Regions from separate parts of the Shewanella cyperi genome, predicted to be linked through region 3. Evidence: predicted binding sites of a transcription regulator. Region 3 holds the regulator's gene; each other region holds the start of a gene.
What was found. Region 3 encodes sigma-54, which starts transcription at its own class of promoters, with help from an activator protein. Its sites were predicted from a motif close to GTTGGCACGNNNNTNGNNT; they were not measured.
Positions count from the first base shown of each region.

Region 1: the regulator sigma-54 is predicted to act here: its motif matches at 2,828-2,846, upstream of JYB84_RS05330 (DUF3192 domain-containing protein).
Region 2: the regulator sigma-54 is predicted to act here: its motif matches at 2,081-2,099, upstream of JYB84_RS03445 (DUF4097 family beta strand repeat-containing protein).

Region 1 covers NZ_CP071501.1:1,271,854-1,277,585, reverse strand. Annotated here, with positions in the region: gene JYB84_RS05345 (DUF962 domain-containing protein) at 1,099-1,401, opposite strand; gene JYB84_RS05340 (GNAT family N-acetyltransferase) at 1,394-2,032, opposite strand; gene JYB84_RS05335 (DUF2789 domain-containing protein) at 2,175-2,405, shown strand; gene JYB84_RS05330 (DUF3192 domain-containing protein) at 2,408-2,770, opposite strand; gene JYB84_RS05325 (hypothetical protein) at 2,926-3,240, shown strand; gene JYB84_RS05320 (Zn-ribbon-containing protein) at 3,240-4,013, shown strand; gene syd (SecY-interacting protein) at 4,047-4,688, opposite strand; gene queF (NADPH-dependent 7-cyano-7-deazaguanine reductase QueF) at 4,748-5,605, shown strand; gene JYB84_RS05305 (4'-phosphopantetheinyl transferase family protein) at 5,665-5,732, opposite strand, start outside.
Region 2 covers NZ_CP071501.1:829,453-835,184, reverse strand. Annotated here, with positions in the region: gene JYB84_RS03455 (DUF808 domain-containing protein) at 64-975, opposite strand; gene rpiA (ribose-5-phosphate isomerase RpiA) at 1,158-1,814, shown strand; gene JYB84_RS03445 (DUF4097 family beta strand repeat-containing protein) at 2,154-2,900, shown strand; gene gabT (4-aminobutyrate--2-oxoglutarate transaminase) at 3,068-4,348, opposite strand; gene gabD (NADP-dependent succinate-semialdehyde dehydrogenase) at 4,368-5,732, opposite strand, start outside.
Region 3 covers NZ_CP071501.1:3,449,588-3,455,319, forward strand. Annotated here, with positions in the region: gene kdsC (3-deoxy-manno-octulosonate-8-phosphatase KdsC) at 1-211, shown strand, start outside; gene lptC (LPS export ABC transporter periplasmic protein LptC) at 208-768, shown strand; gene lptA (lipopolysaccharide transport periplasmic protein LptA) at 755-1,309, shown strand; gene lptB (LPS export ABC transporter ATP-binding protein) at 1,306-2,037, shown strand; gene JYB84_RS15340 (RNA polymerase factor sigma-54) at 2,151-3,632, shown strand; gene hpf (ribosome hibernation promoting factor) at 3,662-3,949, shown strand; gene ptsN (PTS IIA-like nitrogen regulatory protein PtsN) at 3,953-4,396, shown strand; gene rapZ (RNase adapter RapZ) at 4,393-5,247, shown strand; gene JYB84_RS15360 (HPr family phosphocarrier protein) at 5,234-5,509, shown strand; gene mgtE (magnesium transporter) at 5,609-5,732, shown strand, end outside.

The DNA.
Region 1 (5,732 bases), 2.0 Mb from region 3:
CCTGCCGCCTTTACCTGTCATCCTGACCGGCACCACTTCCTGTGTTTCAGCAATACGTCCTGTATCACCTCGGTTCTTCCTGAACCATCTATTGTTTACCTGTCATCCTGACCGGCATCACTTCCTGTGTTTCAGCAATACGTCCTGTATCACCTTGGTTCATCCTGAACCTGTTACTGTCGACCTTCCTGGTCCGGCATCCATTGCCGTTTTCATTCCCTCGACAATCTAATCTTAGGGATTTCGGCCGCAAAAATCCGCTGACAAAGCACGGGATAGCAGGAGTGAAAAATCATCTCTGAACATAAATTAAATCTATTGCATTGTTTTTAAATGAATAAAAATTACACCTGTGATTTTACGGTATTGGCGACGGCGGCTTGTCTTACACATTTGTGAGACATATCTCACAATACCAATGGGAAGAATCATCGCTTGAGCGACCTGGTCTGAAAATGAAGATGGCTAAACAGCGCCACACAAAAGGAACGGGCGTACCCTGATGGGTACGCCCGATTTTAATTTGCTAGCCTTCCAGCTAAGTTGTGCTCCCTGCACCATCCCTGCGTTCGCCGGCTTCCCGCCTTCATCCTTCCCGTTCCTTCAGGTCCCTGTACTTGCGTACCCAGTCCTTTGACTGACAACTTTCATGTTGCCAACCAGTTGCATCCATGAACTCGTCCATTTGGCATCCATTTCATGCCTGGCTGTCATCCTTGATGCCTTTCTTCCTGAATGGCATGCATTCGTCCTGAACGCCTTGCAACGGCTAATCCAGCCGACACCTAAACCTTACCCTGGTTATATTGCAGTTTTCCTACTGCCTTTCCTCAACAGTCCCTGTATTCCCTGTGGGTGTTTGTCTGTTCCCTGACTGCCATTGCAGTTTATCAAAGTGCAGCAGTCCTGCCCGACCTCCCAACCCACAAGAATTCTCCGGGTAAATAAATAAAAGCAGGGATAAACAATTTAACCTTATGTTATAAAAGAAGAATACAGAAAATACCACTTTAGGGTTACTTTTGAATAACATTATTTCCTACAAGCTTTGTAAGATATGTCTCACAAATTGAATAGCAAAACATGAAGCATGGACATTCATTTACGGAGCCGACCGAGAAAATCAAATAACATGACCCAGTCGGCCACGAAGGAATACCAAGGGTAGTCGAAGGTGGCAGGTTTATTTTTCTCAAATAACGCGTGACCAATCCAGGCAAAGCCATACCCCACCACAGGGAGCGTCCACAGCAAGCGCCAATTTTGACTCACCAAACAATACCCTAGAATCAAAATGACCAAACAGCTGCCGATATAATGCGCTGCGCGGCACCAGGGATGTTGGTGTTGGGACAAATAGAAAGGATAAAATTCTGCAAATGAAGTGTACGGTTTACTCATGTGGCTCCTTGCGGTAGAACAATAACTCACCATCCACATTCCCTATTTGTAAGTGGGCAAGCGCTTCAAATCCTGCAGAAAAAAACAGATGTTGATGCATAGGCACGCTCACAAAAACGGCCAGTCCCTCAAGGTCGGGCTGGTCATCGCACCAGCCAAGCACGGCACGCAATAACTGACCGCCATTCCCCTTTCCCTGCTCCCCTGGGGCCAAGGCAATAAATTGCAATATGCCGCAACGATTTCCGGGCAGATGCTCAACAATTGAGTTTTCTTTCTTCATCAGCCTTTGTGTCGACTGCCACCCGGTTCCCAGCAGCATTTTAAGCCGCCAATGCCAATAACGCCCGTCCCCCAGGGGAACCTGCTGGGTGATCACACAGGCTACTCCGATCAAACGCTCTTCCTCAAACCATCCTATCAAGACTTGTTCCTGTTGCCACAATTCGTGCAACTCTTCACGAATGGCGGCACGCAGTTTTTGCTCGTACAGGAATTTGTCACCCGTATAAAGGGCATCCTTGAAAAACGGATCATCGTGGTAGGCATTGAAAAGAATGGAGGCCGCAACTCTAAGATCTTCTGCGGTAAGATAAACTGCGCGAAAGTGCTCTAAGGTAGAGTGGTCCATTGTGTATATTTCCTTGATCCAGATCACACCTTGTTCACTCTATCAAGTCGGTATAAAAGTGCAAATTTTCATCACACATTGCCTTTTCCGGGCTTTGACACAATGCTTATAAATGACCATCCCCAAGCCAGGGTAATGCATCATGGATACCACACCAACAGACATGAGCCACCTGTTCGAACAGTTAGGATTACCCCATCAAACAGGCGCCATCAATAACTTTATCGACAGCCATTCGGTTGATGACGGCGTAGCAATTTGGCAGGCAAAATTTTGGAGCCCGGCACAGGCCTCTTTCCTGCGCGAAGCCTTGGATGCGGATGCCCAGTGGTCTGAATTGATAGACCAACTGGACACCATGCTGAGAAAGTAAGCTTAAATCAGGGCGTAAGCGGTCGAGCCCCAACCCACCAATTTGTTGTCGCTGATCACCACTGGGGTGCATTCATCCTTGGTGGTATTGCCATCCTGATCTGTGCGCTGGGTACGGTAAAAGAGTACCTGGATTTGTTTGCCTTCTTTGACATAGGCTTCATTGAAATCCGCTTTCCCCATTAAGGTCAGTACCTGATCCTTGGACATGCCCAGATCCAAACGCGCCAGATTTTCACGGTTCTGTTGTTCCATCTTTTGCCAATGACTGCTTGACCAATCCCTGTCACCATCACTCAGGTTCACCATACAACCGCTCAGTCCGATGGATGCAACCAGCAATGCAGCGCAATATGCAGCTTTCATTTTTACTCCTTGTTATTACTAATGTGATAAAATTCACTTCAAAATCGAGCCTAAACACAGCAAGTTTCAGGCCAAAAATTAAAATCTTGTTTTATAAGGATTTAAATAAAAGCAAGATGCCAACTCCTCGCAAGAAATGAGAAATATCACTAACTATGAGTGCAAATGAACATATTCTGGTGATCGCCAGAACACTCGAACTGCAGGGGCAGGAACCCAGTGTTGCCCTTATCAAGGCGCGACTGAGCAAGCCCATGCCCTTGCCGGCAATTATCAAAGGGCTGCAGCAATATAAGGCCATGCCTGAAGATGCCAAGGCCAGAATATCTGTTACTGCGACTCAGGTTGTGGCACCTGCGCAACAGGAAGCCGAAGACGAACTGACTGTGTTGCGTCGTGAGCTTGCTGAACTCAGGCTGCAAGTGCAGGAATTGCAGGCTAGGGTCACGGACTTGGAAGGGCAGGACTGATGTACGTCGCCGAGCTCCGTTTTGAATGTTTTGCCGACACCACCATCAACCGCGCCCAAACGGCCATCAATGGCTTCCTGGAGGCATTAAGGGCCAATGGCCAAATCCTGGGACGGGAATTCGCGGTCTCGTTCCACGATGCCGAATTCAGGGTCAGATTAATGCTGCCCGAGCCCCAGAGCCTGGCACATCGCTATCACAGCCCCTGGGTTAAACAAGCGCTGCTGGCATTGACCGATGCCAAACTGCTGGCACCAAGGGAAAAACTGCTGGGTCAGGATATCAATGCCAATGAAAGCTGTCTGGAAACACCCTCATGGCAATTGCTCTATACCAGTTATGTGCACATGTGCTCACCGCTGAGAAGTGGTGACAATCTGCTTCCCATTCCCCTGTATCGTATCCCGGCCACCTTTAATGGTGATCATAAACAATTGATACGCTGGCAGACAGAATGGCAAGCCTGTGATGAGCTGCAAATGGCATCGGCCACCAAGGCAGAATTTGCCGCACTGGAAGAGCTTGGCAGCTGCGACAGCGACTTGTTTCGCCGGGGGTGGGATTTGCGGGGCCGCATCGAATACCTGACCAAGACCCCCACCTATTACTACCTCTACAGAGTGGGGGGCAACAGTCTCAAAGCGGAGCTGCAACGCCCTTGTCCCCGCTGCGGCAACAAGGAGTGGCGTCAATCCGAACCCTTGCTGGACATGTTCCACTTCCGTTGCGATCAATGCCGTGTAGTGTCCAATCTATCCTGGGACTATCAGTAACTATAACTTTAGCCAAGACAGGCGCTTATCGCATCAGCGCCGCCCAGTCAGGTTATGCCACATGCGTTTAATGCTGGCAAAGATGCCCGGATGCTCCAAGCTGACGTCCTGATAATCATGGTGCTCTTGGGGCGGCGCAACCCTGGGTTTTATGACGCCGAGAAACTCGGAGAGACTCAAAGCCAATTGCTCGCAGGGTTCATTCCCAGGGATTTCGCGCCACACGCTGCCATCGTCATTGTTGACCGTCAGCATCGAGTCCCCTTCATCGAATACACCGATAAACCAGGTTGGTGCTTGCTTCAACTGCTTCTTCATCAGCAGATGGCCAATGAGATTTTGTTGAAGCAACTCAAGATCCTGCGGGTTCCAAACCTGCAACAACTCCCCCGCCCCCCAGGGTGAGTCAAACGTCAGCGCGCCTGCAAAAAAATGACCATAAAAAGCCGCGATATCCGGGTGTAAGTTCAACTCCAGCGCCGCCGCTATGTTATCGAAATGCATAGGCGGCTCACAGGCTACCGGTTGCCAATAAACCGGCTTATGGGAGACCTGTTCACCGACGATGCAAACAGAGTCGCCATTCGGAAAAGTCTGGGGCAAGGAATCCAGGCAATTGCTGAAGGCCTGCAGATAGAGCTGATGAAATTTTGTCAAAGCGGCCAGACAAGACACTTAAGCACCGTCCTTTTTCGGTTATAATGACAGCCTATTTTGACACGGAAATACGCTTGATGACACGAAATCACGATCCCTATAGCGATGCCGCCGAGCTGGCTGGCCTGACCCTGGGTCAAGCTACAGAATACCAGGCCGAGTATGCACCATCGCTGCTGCAAGGGGTTCCCCGCAAACTCAACCGCGATGCTATCCAGCTGACGGAGCCCCTGCCCTTTCACGGCGCCGACATCTGGACCGGTTATGAATTATCCTGGCTCAATGCCAAGGGCAAGCCCATGGTGGCCATTGCCGATTTTCAGCTGGACGCAACCAGTAGCCAGTTGATCGAGTCCAAGTCATTCAAGTTGTATCTCAACAGTTTTAACCAGACCCGGGTGGCCAGTGTTGACGCCCTCAACAAAATGCTCGAGCAGGACCTGAGCCAGTGTGCCGGCGGCAAGGTCAAGGTGCGTATCATAGAGCCCAGGCATTTCGGCAGTCTGAGATTGGTGGAATTGCCGGGCACCTGCATCGACGATCTGGATATCGAGGTCAACGATTACCAGTTCAATCCGGATCACCTGCAAGGCAGCACGGACGACAAGCAAATAGTGGCCGAGACCCTGACCTCCAACCTGCTGAAGTCCAACTGCCTGATCACCTCGCAGCCGGATTGGGGCAGCGTGATGATCCGTTATCAGGGTCCCAAAATCGACAGGGAAAAGCTGCTCCGTTACCTGATATCCTTCCGCCAGCACAATGAATTCCATGAGCAATGTGTCGAGCGGATCTTTATGGATCTCAAGCGCTATTGCCATTGTGCCAAGTTGACCGTCTATGCCCGTTACACCCGCAGGGGTGGGCTCGACATCAACCCCTTCCGCAGTGATTTCGAACATCTGCCGGAAAACAATCGCCTGGCACGGCAATAAGCCTGTAAGACAAAAAAAAGCAGTGCCAGGCACTGCTTTTTTCTTCAATCAATACGACATCATCCGGGCAGCCAATCTGCCAGCTCGCTGAAGTGGCGTTGCCAGCAACATTCGCCTGCGCCATCTT
Region 2 (5,732 bases), 1.5 Mb from region 3:
AAACAAAAAGCAGTGCCTTGGCACTGCTTTTTGTTTATTCCGCTCATTATCCAATCTTGAGTCTCAGTGTTCGGCCTTTCCCCGTAACCTGGCAATGATACCAAACAAAAAAACGACAACGGCGCCGGCAATCACACCGAAGATAAGGTTCAGCACACTGGGGGTCAGGACCGCCAGCAGCGGACCTGCCACGGCAACATTGGCCACCAGCCCGGCCGCATGCTCTATGCCATGGTGCAGGTAATCCACCCCGTGGGTGAGTATGCCGCCACCGACCATAAACATGGCGGCAGTGCCCACTATGGTCAGCAGTTTCATTAACCTTGGAGCTGCGGCCAGCAACAGGCCACCGACCCACTGGGCCACTGCCGTGGTCTTTTTCGACAGCCACAGGCCGAGGTCATCGAGTTTAACTATCCCGGCCACCAAACCATATACGCCGACCGTCATGACAACGGCGATAATGCACAGAGTCGCCACCTGGGTCATAAAGGCCTCTTCGGCCACTATGCCAAGGGTGATGGCGATGATCTCTGCCGACAACACGAAGTCGGTACGTATGGCGCCCTTCACCTTGTCTTTCTCATAGGCGTGGACATCTGTGATGGTCTCCACCGGTTGAGCCGCCTTATGTTCGGCCTCCTCCTTGCCGTGCCAGAGCTTTTCAAAGCCTTCGAAGCAGAGGAACAGGCCCCCCAGCATCAGCAGTGGGGTCACGGCCCAAGGGATAAAGGCGCTTATCAGCAGCGCTGCCGGCACCAATATCGCCTTGTTGAGCAAAGAGCCCTTGGCCACGGCCCAGACCACGGGCAGTTCACGATCGGCATTGACCCCGGTCACCTGCTGGGCATTCAATGCCAGGTCATCCCCCAGCACCCCGGCTGTTTTCTTGGCTGCCACCTTACTCATGACCGACACATCGTCGAGAATGGTGGCTATATCATCCAACAAGGTCAGCAGACTGGCTCCCGCCATAATGACTCCTTTAATTTTCATCCTGTTGCTGTTTGCGGCTATCCTACCCAAGCCATGGCAAAAACACAGCCCCGAAGCGAATCACAAAAGCGGAATTTTGTCGGTCGCCGACCACCTTTCTGCGCCTTTGCTTGTATAATGTGGGCAACTTTTCGCTTTATCCGCATTAACAGGAAGTCATCATGACCCAAGACGAAATGAAAAAGGCCGCCGGTTGGGCCGCACTGCAATATGTTGAAAGAGATAGTATTGTCGGTGTTGGCACTGGTTCTACCGTCAACCACTTCATCGATGCCCTGGCCACCATCAAGGCCGATATCGAAGGCGCAGTGTCCTCTTCCGAAGCTTCCACCGCCAAACTCAAGGCCCTGGGTATTCCAGTTTACGATCTGAACTCGGTGGACAAGCTGTCCGTGTATGTGGACGGTGCCGATGAAATCAACCCGCACATGGACATGATCAAGGGCGGCGGCGCTGCTCTGACCCGGGAAAAAATTGTCGCCGCCGTGGCCGACAAGTTTATCTGCATAGTGGACAACACCAAGCAGGTGGACATTCTGGGCAATTTCCCGCTGCCGGTAGAAGTGATCCCCATGGCCCGCTCCTACGTGGCCCGCGAGCTGGTGAAGCTGGGTGGCGATCCCGTCTACCGTGAGGGCGTGGTGACAGACAACGGCAACGTGATCCTTGACGTCTACAACCTGAAGATCATGGAACCCAAGGTTCTGGAAGACAAGATCAACGCCATTGTCGGCGTGGTCACCAACGGCCTGTTTGCCAAGCGCGGTGCCGATGTGCTGCTGGTCGGCACACCGGACGGGGTCAAGACCTTCAAATAAAGGTCTGCACCGTATTCAAAGGAGCCCAAGGGCTCCTTTTTTGTTGCCACGTTCTTAGTCTCTGACTGCCAAGCCCTCATCCGCAGCCTGCCCCGCCGGCTCCCGAATTCCGCATCTCAACTTGAGCTTCACACCAACACCCAGTCCCTTGGCCATTCTCGCCAACAGGTGGTGAAAAACCGCGGACATTGGTGTCCGCGGACAGTGTCCACTGTGGCAACGGACAAAGTTAAAAACACAAGCAATTGATTTTAAACATTTTATATATTGGCATCCTAATTGCAGATCTAAGTGCCGATAAGGAACTCAACCTTTAGTCCGCATTCAGGAGCTCAGATCATGTCCAACAAGTCAGTATTATCCGTTATCACCGCCGCCCTGGTTCTGGGTGGCTGCGTATTCCAGGTCAACAGCGCCCCCCTGGAGCACAGCCGCCAACAACTGAACCTGGATACCGCCAGCCTGAGTTCGCTCAAGGCCGATACAGGTGCCGGTGAGCTGGTGATCATGGGCGTCCCCGGACTGGAGCGGATTGAGGTCGAGGCCGACATCTACACCCGTACCGATATTCCGGCCATTCTCACCCTGAAGCGCGAGGGCAAACATGCCAAGCTGGAGGCCCGCTTCGAGGAGCATGCCTATAAGGGCAACTCCCCCTATATAGATCTCTTGGTCAAGGTGCCTGCGGAACTGGCCCTGGATATTAACGATGGTTCGGGCGCAATCCGCATCGGCAGCGTGGATGCCGATATCAGTGTTAACGACGGCTCAGGCGATCTGGAAATCCGCGGTGGTCGCAATATTGATATCAGCGACGGCTCAGGCGATCTGCTGGTGGAAGGCAGCACAGGCAAGATCAATATCACCGACGGTTCAGGAGATATCAAGGTGGCCAAGACAGGTGCCGATGTCACAGTCACCGACGGTTCCGGCTCCATGGTGCTGACCGATATCGGCGGCCTGGTGACCCTGTCCGATGGCTCGGGCAATATCGAAGTACACAACACCCAGGGCCTGACGGTACTGAATGCCGGCTCAGGCGGCATCAAATACGACAGTATCAATGGTCCGGTGAACCTGCGCTGACCAACTTCCCGGCGCCGGGCGGGTTGGCCATTTGGGGCCGGCCCGTCTTGCCCACCCTTTCCACTGCTTCGCCGCCGAAGCAGAAAAAATCGGGGCCGCAAATTTGCGGCCCCGATTAATTATCTCTTCCCTTTCTATCCACCAGCTTCCAGCCAACTATCAGCTATTTAGCCGCCGCCAAGCACGGCCTTGAGCGACTCACCCAGGATGGCCAGCCCCTCGGCAATGTCCTCATCGGAGGCGGTCAGGGGCACCAGAATACGCAGCACATTGCCAAAGGTACCGCAGGAGAGCAGGATCAGTCCCCGATCCCGCGCCGCCGCCAATATGGGCGCGCTGTACTGGGGCGCCGGGGCACCATCTTCCATCAGCTCCATGGCCACCATGGCCCCGAGACCGCGCACTTCGGCGATTTGCCCATATAGGTGTTGTAACTGCCGCAGCCCGCGGGTCAGCTGCTGGCCTATGGCCTGGGAGCGGGCCAGCAGTTTTTCCTGCTCAAACACCTCGATCACCGCCAGGGCCGCGGCGCAAGCCAGCGGATTACCGCCGTAGGTGCCACCCAGTCCCCCCGGGCCTATGGCGTCCATGATTTCCGCCTTGCCGGTGATCCCCGACAGGGGGAAGCCGCCGGCGATGGACTTGGCAAAACAAGTGATGTCGGCGGCCACACCCATTTGCTCCATGGCGAAAAAGGTGCCGGTACGACCGGCGCCGGTCTGCACCTCATCGGCTATCAACATTATGCCTTCGCGATCGCACAGCTGCCGCAGGCGCTGCATAAAGCCGGGGCTCGCGACATAGAAACCGCCCTCCCCCTGCACAGGCTCAAGTATGATGGCAGCGATATCGGCGGGCTCGGCATCGTTACGGAAGATCTGCGCTATGGAGTCCATGGCGTCGTCCTCGCTGATGCCGTGCAGGGCGCTGGGAAAACGGGCCCGAAATACGTTGGCCTGCATCAATCCCATGCCCTTGCTGTAGGGCGCCACCTTGCCGGTCAGGGCAAGTGCCGCCATGGTGCGGCCATGGTAACCCGAGGTAAAGGCTATGACCCCGGCCCGGCCCGTGGCGGCGCGGGCCACCTTGATGGCGTTTTCCACCGCCTCGGAGCCGCTGTTGAACAGGGCCGTCTTCTTGGCAAAGTTCCCCGGTACCAGGTTGTTGAGCTTTTCACACAGGGCCACATAGCTCTCGTACCCCAGCACCATAAAACAGGTGTGGGAGAAATGCTCCAGCTGGGCCGCCACAGCGGCCTTGACCTTGGGATGCAGATGCCCGGTGTTGAGCACGGCAATGCCGCCGGCAAAGTCCAGGTACTCCTTGCCTTCCACGTCCCACACCCGGGCATTTTCGGCCCGCTCGGCAAACACGGGGTGAATTTGGCCAACACCGGTGGCCACGGCCGCCTGGCGTCTTGCCATCAGGGAAGCATTGTTCTTGGTCATGGGCCGCTCCTTGCGCCTGCTACACCGACAGGCAGATGTATTTGAGTTCCAGGTATTCCTCTATGCCGTGCCTTGAGCCCTCGCGGCCCAGGCCCGAGGACTTGATGCCGCCAAAGGGCGCCACCTCTGTGCTGATAAGGCCGGTATTGACCCCCACCATGCCGTACTCCAGCGCCTCAGCCACATGCCACACCAGCGACAGATCCCGGCCGTAGAAGTAGGCCGCCAGACCAAACTCGGTGTCGTTGGCCATGGCGATCACGTCATCCACCTCTTTAAAGCGGAACAGGGGCGCCAGCGGGCCGAAGGTTTCCTCCCGGGCGAGCTTCATGCTGCTGTTGGCCTCGGTGATAATGGCGGGCTCCATAAAGTTGCCGCCGAGGGACTTGCCGCCCAGCAGCAGTTTGGCACCCTTGGACAGCGCGTCCTGCAGGTGATCCTGCACCTTGGCAAGCGCCGCGGCATTGATCAGTGGCCCTGTGGTGACTCCGGGCTCTGTGCCCTTGCCCACCTTGAGTTCGGCGACGGCCTTGGCCAGCTTGGCGGCAAAGGCGTCGTAGACCTCATCCTGCACATAGATGCGGTTGGCGCAGACACAGGTCTGGCCGGCGTTGCGGTACTTGGAGATCATGGCGCCGGCGACTGCTTCATCGAGATCCGCATCCTTGAACACGATAAAGGGCGCGTTGCCGCCCAGCTCCAACGACAGCTTCTTGATATTGGGCGCGCACTGGGCCATCAGCTTGCTGCCCACGGCGGTTGAGCCGGTGAAGGACAACTTGCGCACCGTGGGGTTGGCGCACAGCTCGTTGCCTATGGCCACAGCATCACCGCAGACTATGTTCAGCACCCCGGGCGGGATCCCGGCCCTGTCAGCCAATTCGGCCAGAGCCAGGGCGGTAAAGGGGGTCTGGGGCGCGGGCTTGACCACCATGGTGCAACCTGCTGCCAGCGCCGGGCCCACCTTGCGGGTTATCATGGCGGCGGGGAAGTTCCAGGGGGTGATGGCGGCACAGACGCCCACCGGCTGCTTGATCACCATGATGCGCTTGTCGCCCTGGTGACCGGGTATGGTCTCGCCGTAGACCCGCTTGGCCTCCTCGGCAAACCATTCGATAAAAGAGGCCGCGTAGCCCACCTCGCCCTTGGCTTCGGCGAGCGGTTTGCCCTGCTCGCGGGTCATCAGCAGCGCCAGATCGTCACTGTGCTGGTTGATGAGCTCAAACCAGCGTCTGAGCAGCACGGCGCGCTCCTTGGTGGTCAAGGCGCGCCAGGGGCCCAGCGCCTTATCGGCGGCCTCGATGGCATTCCTGGTTTCGGATTGGCCCATCACAGGCACAGGCCCCAACACTTCACCGCTGGCGGGATCGGCAATGGCCACTGT
Region 3 (5,732 bases):
GACAGCTTATATAGGCGATGACATGGTGGACTTGCCCGTCATGCAGGCGGTTGGCCTGTCGGTTTGTGTTGCCGATGGTCATCCCTGGGTCAGACGCCATGCGGACCTGGTCACTTATCAGGGTGGTGGATTTGGCGCTCTGCGGGAGCTGGCCGATCTGCTGCTGATGGCTCAGGACAAGTTTGATAGCGCCCACGGGATGAGCGTATGAACCGGGTGACCCTGGCCATCATCGCCTTCTTCGGCACCGCGCTGCTGCTCTACTGGCAAGTGCAGTCGAAACAGAATGCGGGCGAAGGCAAGCAAACCTCATCCCAGCTGCTGCCGGACTTTGTCGCCACCGAACTGCGCAGTGTCGAGTACAATGACAAAGGCCAGGTCAGCAGCAAGGTGAGTGCCAGCTACATGGAGCATTTCCAGGCCAGCAACATTACCGAATTCACCGAGCCCGTGTATCTGATCTATCCCAATGAAGGCGCGGCCCAATGGCGTCTGTCTGCCAGTCGCGGCAAGCTCAGCAAAAACAGCGGCAAGGTGGTACTGGAACAGGATGTGCAAATCCAGGCAATCAGCCAACAGGAACCGCTGCAAAATCTATCCACCAGCTATCTGGAGCTGGATTTGAACACTATGATAATGACTTCGAACAGGCCAATTTTGGTCTTCGGCAAAGGATTCAATGTCACCGGCCAGGGCCTGTATGCCGATCTCAATGCCCAGGAAGTCAAACTGCTCAGTCAGGTAAAAGGAAGCTATGAACCCAAGTAAAACCCTGCTGGCACTGGCACTGTGCCTGTGCAGCACCATGGCCACAGCCAAAAACAACGACCTGCTGCAGGAATTGAAAATTGCTGCCGCCACCCAATTTGCCGACATCAAGAACAAGCGGGTGGTCTATGGTGGGCCGGTACTGCTGACCCAGGGCAGCCTGAAGATCACCGCTCAGGAACTCAGTGCCTATACCGATGAAGCCTCAGGACAAAGGGTATTGGTGGCCAAGGGCAAGCCCGCCACCTACAGTCAGACCCTGGATGACGGCCGCCAGGCCAGCGCCAGTGCCAATGAGATCAGCTACAACATGGACAATCGCACCATGACGCTCACGGGCAATGCCAAAATTGAACAGGATGGCAGCCAGGTCAACGCCGACAAAATCATTTATGACATTGAAAAGCAGCAACTGAAGGCCGACAGCAGCCAAAAAGGCGATGAACGGGTGATCACCATCATCAAGCCGGAAAACTATCAGGAACAGTTGGCTCCCAAGCCCGAAGAACAAGAGCAGGATAAGGAGCCGGTTCGCCAATGACGGAACTGATCCTTAAGGCCAGCAATCTGGCCAAAAGCTACAAAAACCGCACCGTGGTCAAGGACGTCAGTCTCAGCGTGCGCACCGGCCAGGTGGTCGGTCTGCTGGGCCCCAATGGCGCCGGCAAAACCACCACCTTCTACATGGTGGTGGGGCTGGTGAAAAGTGACAAGGGCAGCATCCATATCAACGAAGATGACCTGACCCTGGACCCCATGCATCTGAGGGCTCGCAAGGGCATAGGCTACCTGCCCCAGGAAGCAAGCATTTTCCGTAAGCTGTCCGTGCACGACAACATCATGGCGGTACTGCAAACCCGCAAGGATCTGGACCAGGATCAGCGTGAAGAGGAACTGGAGCAGCTGCTGGAAGAGTTCCACATCACCCATATCCGCGACAACATGGGCATGTCTTTGTCCGGTGGTGAGCGGCGCCGGGTCGAAATCGCCCGTGCTCTGGCCGCCAATCCGCGCTTTATTCTGCTCGATGAACCCTTCGCCGGTGTCGACCCCATTTCGGTCATAGACATCAAGAAAATAATTGAGCAGCTCAAGAGTCGCGGCCTCGGCATATTAATCACGGATCACAACGTCAGAGAAACCCTTGATGTCTGTGAAAAAGCCTACATAGTCAGCCATGGCAACCTCATCGCCGAAGGCACCCCTGCCGAGATTCTGGACAATCAGCAGGTGCGGGCGGTGTACTTGGGTGAGCAATTCAGGCTATAGTTAAATTTAGCCTGATCTCTATCTCATTAAGGAAGAGTGCAACTGGCCAGCAGTTCACAAAACTGATAGAAAACAGCTTTCTGATAACAATAACAGTCAAGGATCCGCAGTAGATGAAAGCGTCACTCCAGCTCAAGCTGGGCCAACAACTGACCATGACGCCGCAATTGCAACAGGCCATCAGGCTGTTGCAACTTTCTTCACTTGAACTGCAACAGGAAATTCAACAAGCGCTGGATTCCAACCCTTTGTTGGAGCTGGACGATGACCAATTCGACAGCCAGGAGCGCAGCGATTCAGATCACAGGGAGCAGGACGACTTCTCCGAGCCCGTCACGGCCAGCAGTAACGATGACAGCTCCACCCTGGAAACCTCCGACGCCCTGACCCAGCAGTCCATGCCCGATGAATTGCCCATGGATACCACCTGGGACGAAGTGTTCACCGCCGCCCCTGCTTCCGGCAGCGGCTCCATGATGCGCGATGATGATATGCCCTTCCAGGGAGAGACCAGCGACGGGCTTTATGAACACCTGGAATGGCAAAAGAACCTCACCCCTTTCTCAGACACCGACATGGCCATAGCCACCGCCATCATAGACGCCATAGATGAACGCGGTTACCTGACCCAGACCACGGAAGACATACTCGAAGCCATGGGCGACGATGAAGTGGAGCTGGACGAAGTGGAAGCCGTGCTCAAGCGCATCCAGCACTTCGACCCCATAGGGGTGGCCGCAAGGGACCTCAGTGAATGCCTGCTGATCCAGCTGGCCCACTTTGCCGCCGATACGCCACACCTGGAAAACGCCAAACTGCTGATCCGCGACCATCTGGATCTGATTGCCGCCAGGGACTTCCGCACCCTGATGCGCAAAACCCGTCTGAAGGAAGATGAGCTGCGTGAAGCCATAGTGCTGATCCAGAGCCTCAATCCCCGTCCGGGTGAACAGGTCACGTCCGGCAAGGACGAGTACGTTATCCCCGACGTCTCTGTGAGCAAGAAAAATGGCCGCTGGGTGGTGGAACTCAATCCCGATTGCATGCCCAAGCTCAACGTCAATCAGCATTACGCCGCCATGGCCCGCACCAGTCGCAGTCAGGCTGACAGCCAGTTTATCCGTGGCCATTTGCAGGAAGCCAAGTGGTTTATCAAGAGCCTGGAGAGCCGCAACGACACCCTGCTCAAGGTGGCCAATTGCATAGTGCAGTTCCAGCAAGGTTTCTTTGAGTACGGTGAAGAAGCCATGAAGCCCATGGTGCTGAACGACATAGCCGAAGCGGTGGAAATGCATGAGTCCACCATTTCCAGGGTGACCACCCAAAAGTACATGCATACCCCGCGGGGTATTTTCGAATTGAAGTATTTCTTCTCCAGCCATGTCAGTACGGAAGACGGTGGAGAATGCTCGTCTACGGCCATCCGCGCCTTTATCAAGAAACTGGTGGCTGCAGAAAATCAGAAGAAACCATTGAGCGACAGCAAAATGGCGGAACTTCTGGCGGAACAGGGAATCAACGTTGCTAGACGTACCATTGCAAAGTACCGTGAAGCAATGCTGATCCCGCCGTCAAACCAGCGTAAAAGCTTATAACTCACTGTAAAAACTGGAGGAAAGTGTCTATGCAAATCAATCTGACTGGGCACCATATCGAAATTACAGATTCACTGCGTAACTATGTAGAGAGCAAATTTACCAAGCTTGAACGCCACTTCGAACAGATCAATAATGTGCACGTTGTGCTCAATGTTCAAAAAATGCAGCAGATTGCAGAAGCCAAGCTGCACCTCAATGGTGGTGAAGTGTTTGCCACGTCTGAGCATGAAGACATGTACGCCGCCATCGACGCTCTGATTGATAAATTGGATCGTCAGGTCATCAAACACAAAGAGAAACTGACTAAGCACTAAAAGATGGAACTGAGTACCATCCTGAGGCCGGAGTGCACCACCTGTGCCACTCCGGGCAGTAAGAAAAAGGTACTGGAACTGATCAGCGATATCGCCAGCGCCCAGTACCCCACCCTCTCTTCTCAAGAGATCTTCGAAAGCCTATTGGCCCGAGAAAAAATGGGAAGCACAGGCATAGGCAATGGTATTGCCATCCCCCATGGCCGCTTGAACAGCATAGAGACCCCGATCGCCGTGCTGGTCAAATGTGAAGAGGCCATCAGTTTTGACGCCATAGACAAACAGCCGGTTGACATACTGTTTGCCCTACTGGTGCCATCGGACCAATGCCAGCAGCACCTGAGCACACTCGCCGCCATGGCAGAAAAGCTCAACGACAAGCAAATCCTCAAGCAACTGCGCAAAAGCCAGGATGACGCTGAACTCTATCAGGTGATCACCGGATGAAACTGGTCATAGTCTCAGGTCGATCGGGCTCGGGCAAAACCGTTGCCCTGAGGGTCTTGGAAGACCTGGGCTATTACTGCGTCGACAACCTGCCACTGCCACTGATTGGGCCCTTGCTGGCGCAACTGAAAAGCAGCAATGAACTGGTGGCCATCAGCGTCGATGTCCGCAACCTGCCGGAACAGCACAAGGTGTTGGAACAACAGTTGGCCGCCCTGCCTGCAGGCACGGAGCTGATCAGCCTGTTTCTCAATGCCAGCGACAAGGTGCTGCTCAAGCGCTACAGCGAAACCCGCAGACTGCACCCCCTGTCCAAAAGCAAGATGTCCCTGGCGGATGCCATCAAACTCGAGGGCAAGCTGCTTGAACCCCTGTCACAATTGATGGATCACTACATAGACACCTCCAAACTCAATGTCTATGAACTCAGTGACCAGGTGCGTGAAATCCTCCTCGGCCGCAGCGAGAAGGAGCTGGTGATCATTTTTGAGTCCTTTGGCTTCAAACACGGTATGCCGGCGGAAGCCGACTTTATGTTCGATGCCCGGTTTCTGCCCAACCCCCATTGGGAGCCACAGCTGAGACCCCTGACAGGCCTCGATGAGCCGGTACAACAGTTCTTGGAACGCCAGGTACTGGTGAACAAATTTATCTGGCAGATAGAGAACCTGCTGGAAACCTGGTTGCCCCATCTGGAGCGCAACAACCGCAGTTACCTCACCATAGCCATAGGCTGTACCGGCGGTCAGCACCGCTCGGTATATGTCGCAGAACAATTGGCCAAACGCTTCAGCAACACCAAACACAAGGTCGAGGCACGCCACAGGGAGCTTAATCTTGCCAAGACTTGAACGTGATATCACCATAGTCAATAAACTGGGCCTGCACGCCCGCGCCGCCACCAAAATGGCGATACTGGCCTCCGAATTCAAGGCCAGCGTGACCCTGATCCAAGGCGACAAACAGGCACCGGCGTCCAGTGTGTTGGGACTGCTGATGCTGGAATCCGGCATGGGCAAAACCATGCGCATAGTGGCCGAAGGTGATGATGCCGAGCAGGCCATGGACGCCCTGTGCAACCTGGTCAAGGCCCGCTTCGACGAAGACTGCTGAGTCAGCTCACTCACTGCGGCATTAGACCGCAACGCTTCCCCTCCTGCTGTATCAATAAATTTGTTACCATAAGCCCTTCTATTCTTGGGGGAAGATGCCATGGCGGTAGAACTGCTGGACAATGAACAAACGGAACTCAGGCTCAGCCAGCTCAACCAGGCACTGGGCAGCGGTATGTTTGTCCATGTGCGGCAGATGTTGCTCAATATGGCCGCCTCCGACA